DNA from 3 places in the Peribacillus sp. NPDC058075 genome. Region 1 is predicted to be linked to each of the others. Evidence: riboswitches for the same ligand, from Rfam matches in the RefSeq annotation. Region 1 holds a riboswitch; each other region holds the start of a gene.

Region 1 (2,274 bases):
TTTGTCGGCAAGGCCTGCTGCCACGATGTTTTTCGCAACGTAACGAGCAGCGTAGGCAGCAGAACGGTCAACTTTAGTAGCATCCTTACCAGAGAATGCACCGCCGCCATGACGAGCGTATCCGCCGTAAGTATCAACGATGATTTTACGTCCAGTAAGACCAGCATCCCCTTGAGGTCCGCCAATAACGAAACGGCCAGTAGGGTTGATGAAGTATTTAGTTTGAGCATCGATCAATTCAGCTGGAACGACTGCTTTAATCACATGTTCTTTTAAATCGGCTTGAATTTGTTCAAGTGTAATTTCTGCATCATGCTGTGTAGAGATAACGATCGTATCTACACGTACAGGACGGTTATTCTCATCATATTCCACTGTTACCTGTGTTTTACCATCAGGGCGCAGGTAAGCAAGAGTTTCATCTTTACGAACTTGAGCCAAGCGGAATGAAAGTTTATGTGCCAATGAAATCGGAAGCGGCATAAGCTCTTCTGTTTCATTGCAAGCAAATCCGAACATAAGACCTTGGTCTCCTGCACCGATTGCATCGATTTCTTCCTCAGACATGTTTCCTTCACGAGCTTCCAATGCTTTATCGACACCAGCTGCGATATCGGCAGACTGCTCATCAATGGAACTCAACACGGCACAAGTTTCAGCATCGAAACCGTATTTCGCACGTGTATAGCCAATTCCTTTAATCGTATCACGAACGATACGCGGAATATCCACGTAAGCGGACGTTGTAATTTCACCAGCAACAAGTACAAGTCCTGTTGTTACACTAGTTTCACACGCAACACGTGCATTTGCATCCTTAGCTAGGATAGCATCTAAAATGGAATCTGAAATCTGATCACAAATTTTGTCCGGATGGCCCTCTGTAACAGATTCAGAAGTAAATAGACGTTTCTTTGACATCATATTTCCTCCTTGGAAGTTAGTATGTTGTAGGCATAAGCCTGATTTTTACGGAACTCGTTTCCCTCATTAGTTTCAACTATAGACACAGAATTACTTATAAAAAACACAAAAACCTTCCCTGGCAAATGAGGAAAGGTTTAAAATTCTGTCTTCTATCCTTTCACTCTTATCGTTCAAGGGTTTTTTACCTTGCTCAGGTTAGCACCATCACCACTATTCCTTGAAGACCTTCGCTTTATTTTCGGCGATTGATCTTGGAGTCAAGTTCAAAATGGCAGGTTGCTGGGTTTCAAAGGGCCTGTCCCTCCACCAACTCGGGATAAGAGAATCCGTACAATTTAAGATAATATCGTATCTGATTGGAATTTGTCAATGCTTTTCTAAAAAGAACATTTCCGCCCAGTATGGCGTTCATCTGAAAAACATGTTGATACAGCGCCTTACAATGCAAAATACGAATAGAAATGCTGGGAATTTCCATTAATAATAAGTATTAAGCAGATGAAAAACGACTTCAACAATGGAAATTATTGCTTACTTACTTCCTATTAAAATAAATTGATTTCATTAAAGTATATGTGATAATCCTGACTCGGTTCCTGCCGGAATAAAATGATTAACGCGACCATCTGAAAATAATCACAAATTAGAAGAAATAGTATAGACTATTCAAATGAATGTGTTATACTAATTGTAATCTAAAAACTTAAACAAAGGAAGGTACCTCATATATGAATTCTGTAGATGTTTCTAATGAGTTACACCAGTTATTAACAGGAAACAATGTGCAAACTCAACTTTCAGTTCCTCAATTGGTCGAAAAAGTATTAAGCAGAAATGAAGGCGTTTTAACATCAACCGGTGCAGTAAAAGCTGAAACTGGCAAATATACTGGTCGTTCACCTAAAGATAAATTTATCGTGGAAGAAGCATCCGTTAAAGATAAAATCGATTGGGGTTCAGTGAACCAGCCAATTTCCGAAGATGTATTCAATAAACTATATAATAAAGTAGTTGACTACCTAAAAGCAAAAGAAGAGATTTTTGTTTTTAAAGGTTTCGCTGGTGCAGACGAATCATCTCGTCTTCCAATCCGTGTTGTTAATGAATATGCTTGGCATAACCTTTTCGCCCATACTTTGTTCATCCGTCCAAATGAAGAGGAACTAAGAGGTCACGAAGCTGAATTCACAATCCTTTCTGCGCCTAACTTCAAAGCAGACCCAGAAGTGGACGGAACCACTTCCGAAACTTTCATCATCGTTTCATTTGAACGCCGTACCATCCTGATCGGCGGAACGGAATATGCAGGAGAAATGAAAAAATCGATCTTCTCGATCATGAACTACT
Region 2 (2,274 bases), on a different contig from region 1:
GAAAGTATTCGCTTTCTCCAAACATTATGACAGCCGGCAGCAATTGAAGGACCTTTCAGCCTTCCTGCAATCGAATTATCAAGATGATAATTGGAAGGAAAGAAGATCTGAAAAAATCCTGGCATTCATTCGTAAAACTTTATCTTATCTGTTAGAAAAACGGGCAGCCAATGAGCGGAAATGCGAGCATTCCATCTCTTGGAATGAACAGATGGAAGTCAAGCTGAATGGAGCGGTCAATCAACTGGCTGATCTGGAAAAAGAAAAAAGTGAAAATATCATAAGGTCGTATCGTTCGCTTAAGGACGAAGTGAAAAATCAGCTTTATTCAAAAATTCCTGAATTACTGAGGGATTGCTCTAAATCGTTAACGGAAAGCAGTGATTTCAGTCAGGTCCATGTACAGTTAAACCAGGAAATGAATGAGCGGATTCAGAACTTCATTTCTGACAAAATCATGCCTCAATATTACCGTTCTCTTCAAGACTGGATTGCCAGTTCCCAAATGGAGTTCACACAAAGCCAGCAGTTCATGGATGAGATGAGTGCCGGATTCAATGAATTATACAAAGAAGAACGGATTACGCTGGCAGGCGACTTCAGGGTATTGGATGATTGGCGCCGTGATGCCGACCGGATGACAAGCAGTATCCGCATCGAAAACGTCAATATCCTTTTGCGCAGGACTCCATCTCAATTGCTGCTTAAAGGGGCAGGGAAGCTGTTTGGGGCGATACCGCAAAATAAAGCCAATATGTACAATCGTTATAAGAAATACCTGGAAAGTGAAGATTACCTGGATGTTGCGGAAATGATCACGGAACGTTTCCTTACCCAATTTGGATTGTTTGAAAAATCATTGGATCGTGACATCTCCCTTTTCTATCGCGGTTCATTTGCTTTACTTCAAAAAACGATAGAGCAAACGCAGACTGAAATTAAAGACTACCAGGCTGCATTGGAGCATATGAAAGAAAATCCGGAAGTTTACCGTGACCCTATCACCTTGTTCGAAGTGAAATTAAGGCAGTTGGAGCGACTTGAAAAGATTGAGAAAAAGCGTCTAGCCCAGCTACAAAGAAAATAAAAAATAACGGGGAACATTTCAAATATTCAAAAATCTATTGACTTTACGACTATATCCCTATAAAGTGATAATTACGAAAACGTAACACATATATCTCTTATCAAGAGTGGCGGAGGGACTGGCCCTAAGATGCCCAGCAACCGTTCCATTAGGAATTGGTGCTAAATCCTGCAAAACAGAAATGTTTTGACAGATAAGAGAGGGACAAGTCTGCAAAACAGCCGATTAAACCTCTCTATATTAGAGAGGTTTTTATTTTGGAATTTACACCAACTTAACTGATAAGACTAATAAGGAAAAATGGAGGGAAACAAAATGAAAAGGTCTATTAAAGGGATATTCATTTCAACCATCGCTTCGGCTTTGCTTTTAACGGGTTGCTCTACAGGTCAGAGCTCCACAGAGTCGAAGAAAGAAGAAAAAGTATCATTTGAAAATGTTCCGGAAAGATTTGCTGATGGAGATGGAGCCAGAATCAAAGTGATCCGTAAAATTGGCGGTGATGATCATACGGCCCAATACCTGGCGGGGGCGAAGGAAGAAGGAGAAGCACTGGGGTTTCAAGTGGATACGTACACAGCCAATGGTGATACGGCTAAATTCCATGATGCGATAGCGCAGGCTTTGGAGGAAGATTATGACGGCTATATCATTTCACATGGTGATGATGCAGCAACTGTGAATGATGTTCAAAAGTTGGTTGATGCAGGTAAAAGCGTTGTCACATTCGATTCAATAAGCGATTTATCTAAAATAGAAGGCGTGACATTAACTTCACAAGATGATGAAGCGTTGGCAACTCTGGCTTTTGATAAACTGATAAAAGAACAGAAAGGTGAAGCGTCGATTGCCTATCTTTGGGTGGATGGATTTCCTCCAATGGTACGAAGAAATGCAGTCTATCAGGAAAAATTAAAAGAAAATCCTGGGATTAAAGAAGTTGAAAGATTCGGAGTGGCCTCTGCTGATACTTCGGTTCAGACACAAAATGCTGTAGCGGCAATGCTGAATAAATACCCTAAAGGTAAATTGGATGCCATTTTCGCAACATGGGATGCCTTCGCTATCGGTGCAGCCCGGGCGATTAAAGAGGCGGGCCGAGATGAAGTAAAGATATATGGAATAGATGTTTCGAATGCAGATCTCCAGGAAATTCAATCGGCTGATAGCTCATGGTCCTACACGGC
Region 3 (2,274 bases), on a different contig from region 1:
ATTTTTTACCATGTGGGGGTTTTAAACGATGAATTGGAAAATAGCTTGTATACAAATGGATATAGCATTCGGGCAACCTGATATCAATTTTCAGGTTGCGGAACAATGGTTGGAAAAAGCAGCACGGTCAGAACCTGATATCATCATTTTACCAGAGCTTTGGACAACCGGATACGACTTAAGCAGGTTAAATGAGATTGCTGATCAAGAGGCGGAAAAAACGATTGAATTTCTTAAAACACAGGCAAGGAAACACGAGATTCATATCGTAGGCGGTTCCATTGCGAAAAAAACGAGCAAGGGAATCTATAACACCATGATAATCATCGATAAACAGGGAAATCTCATAAAAGAATATGATAAGCTTCACTTATTTCAATTAATGGATGAACATCATTTCCTGAAGCCAGGAGAAAAAGATGGTTTATTTACTCTTGATGAAAAAATATGTGCTGGTTTCATTTGTTATGACATCCGTTTCCCTGAATGGCAGCGAGCCCATACCGCTAAAGGCGCCGAAGTTCTCTTCGTTACGGCTGAATGGCCAAAGCCGAGACTCGATCACTGGAGAGCCTTATTGATTAGCCGTGCCATCGAGAACCAAGCCTATGTTGTAGCCGTTAATCGTTCAGGCTCTGATGTCAATAATATCTTTGCCGGGCATTCCTTGATTATTGATCCTTGGGGGAATATCATAAGTGAAGCCGGAGAAGGAAATGAACTCCTGACAGGCACCTTGGACTTCAATAAAGTTACGGAAGCACGTAACAAAATACCTGTATTCGAAGATCGCCGTCCTGATTTTTATTAATTTACCCATTGACAAACTATTTAAAAAGTTGATATTATTTTCCCGAAGATTAAAATTTCAGAAAACATTTACTCTTATCAAGAGCAGGCTGAGGGATAAAGGCCCTATGAAGCCCAGCAACCGACTGTAATACCATTGCGAAATGGGGCGGATTCACCGCCGGATTATAAAATCCACAGAGCACGGTGCTAATTCCACCAGAATTCATATTCTGGAAGATAAGAGGTCCGAAGCCAAAACTTCTGCCTCTTTCTATATGAAAGAGGCTTTTTTATTCTTATTTTGAATCCGGAGGGGAAAAGAATGACTCAAAACCATTCAAATTTTAAGAGATTGACAAACGAAACAGCTGTAACCCTTGCAAAAAAACTTGGGTTGGTCAATGCGGATGCAAGTTTAACATGTAAAGAAATCGGCGATGGAAACTTAAATTATGTTTTTCATATTACAGACACAGTCACAAATAAAGGAATTATAATTAAACAAGCGGTCCCTTATGCCAAGGTGCTTGGCGAGAGCTGGCCGCTGACATTGAAAAGAGCTGCCATAGAAGCGAATGCGCTGATTCATTTCAGAAGTTATTGCCCAGAATTCGTACCGCAAGTCTATTATTCTGATGAACAGCTTGCCATCACGGTCATGGAGGATTTATCGCACTTGAAAATCGTTAGAACAGGATTGATCGAAGGAGATTCATATCCATTGCTTTCACAGCATATTGGTGAATATGTGGCGAAAACGGCATTTTATACATCCGATTATCATTTAGAACCCTCTGCGAAAAAGGAAGTGGCCCGACATTTCACGAATCCCGAACTCTGCAAAATCACTGAAGTCTTTATTTTCACGGATCCATTTTTTGAGGAACTCCCGGGAGATTTCGAGGTGGAATTGACTGATGCCGCCAAAAATATATGGGATGATAAAGAAGTGATCCTTGAGGTCGCTAAGCTGAAACAAAGCTTCGAAACCGAGCAGGAAGCCTTGCTTCATGGAGATTTACATACTGGAAGTATATTTGCAAGTGCAACTGAAACAAAGGTTATCGATCCGGAATTCGCTTTTTATGGTCCAGTTGGTTTTGACCTAGGTCAATACACCGCCAACCTTCTCTTTCAGGCTATCACACGTAATAGCGCTGGAAAGGAAGAGATTTACACACACCTTCATGAATGTTGGAAGGCCTTTGAAGAAACTTATTCCGAATTATGGGATGGCCAAAATAAAAGCCCATTTCGCCATGTGAAAGGTTATCTGCCTTATTTACTGACAAAATTCAAAAAAGATGCATTCGGCTTTGCTGGCTGTGAACTGATTCGGCGAACCATCGGACTTTCCCATGTTGCCGATTTAAATATCATTGAAGATAAAGAAACAAGGATCGCTGCCAAAACGGCAACATTGGAAATTGGTGCTTTTTTAATTAAAAACCGGGGAAAATTGGATGTTCCAGCTGTCATTGA

Evidence for each region. Region 1 has a riboswitch for S-adenosylmethionine ahead of metK (methionine adenosyltransferase). Riboswitches for the same ligand answer to the same signal wherever they lie in the genome.
Region 2: it holds a riboswitch for S-adenosylmethionine, as region 1 does, so the genes downstream of both, ACFVS1_RS22025 (sugar ABC transporter substrate-binding protein) here and metK (methionine adenosyltransferase) in region 1, are expected to answer to the same signal.
Region 3: it holds a riboswitch for S-adenosylmethionine, as region 1 does, so the genes downstream of both, mtnK (S-methyl-5-thioribose kinase) here and metK (methionine adenosyltransferase) in region 1, are expected to answer to the same signal.

What each region holds. Positions count from the first base shown of each region.
Region 1 is NZ_JBHVSL010000005.1:133,291-135,564, forward strand. Features, by position in the region: gene metK (methionine adenosyltransferase) at 1-924, opposite strand, end outside; SAM riboswitch class I at 1,088-1,250, opposite strand; gene pckA (phosphoenolpyruvate carboxykinase (ATP)) at 1,656-2,274, shown strand, end outside.
Region 2 is NZ_JBHVSL010000003.1:265,812-268,085, reverse strand. Features, by position in the region: gene ACFVS1_RS22030 (GTPase domain-containing protein) at 1-1,087, shown strand, start outside; SAM riboswitch class I at 1,182-1,287, shown strand; gene ACFVS1_RS22025 (sugar ABC transporter substrate-binding protein) at 1,403-2,274, shown strand, end outside.
Region 3 is NZ_JBHVSL010000001.1:1,374,993-1,377,266, reverse strand. Features, by position in the region: gene ACFVS1_RS06970 (carbon-nitrogen family hydrolase) at 29-811, shown strand; SAM riboswitch class I at 883-1,036, shown strand; gene mtnK (S-methyl-5-thioribose kinase) at 1,115-2,274, shown strand, end outside.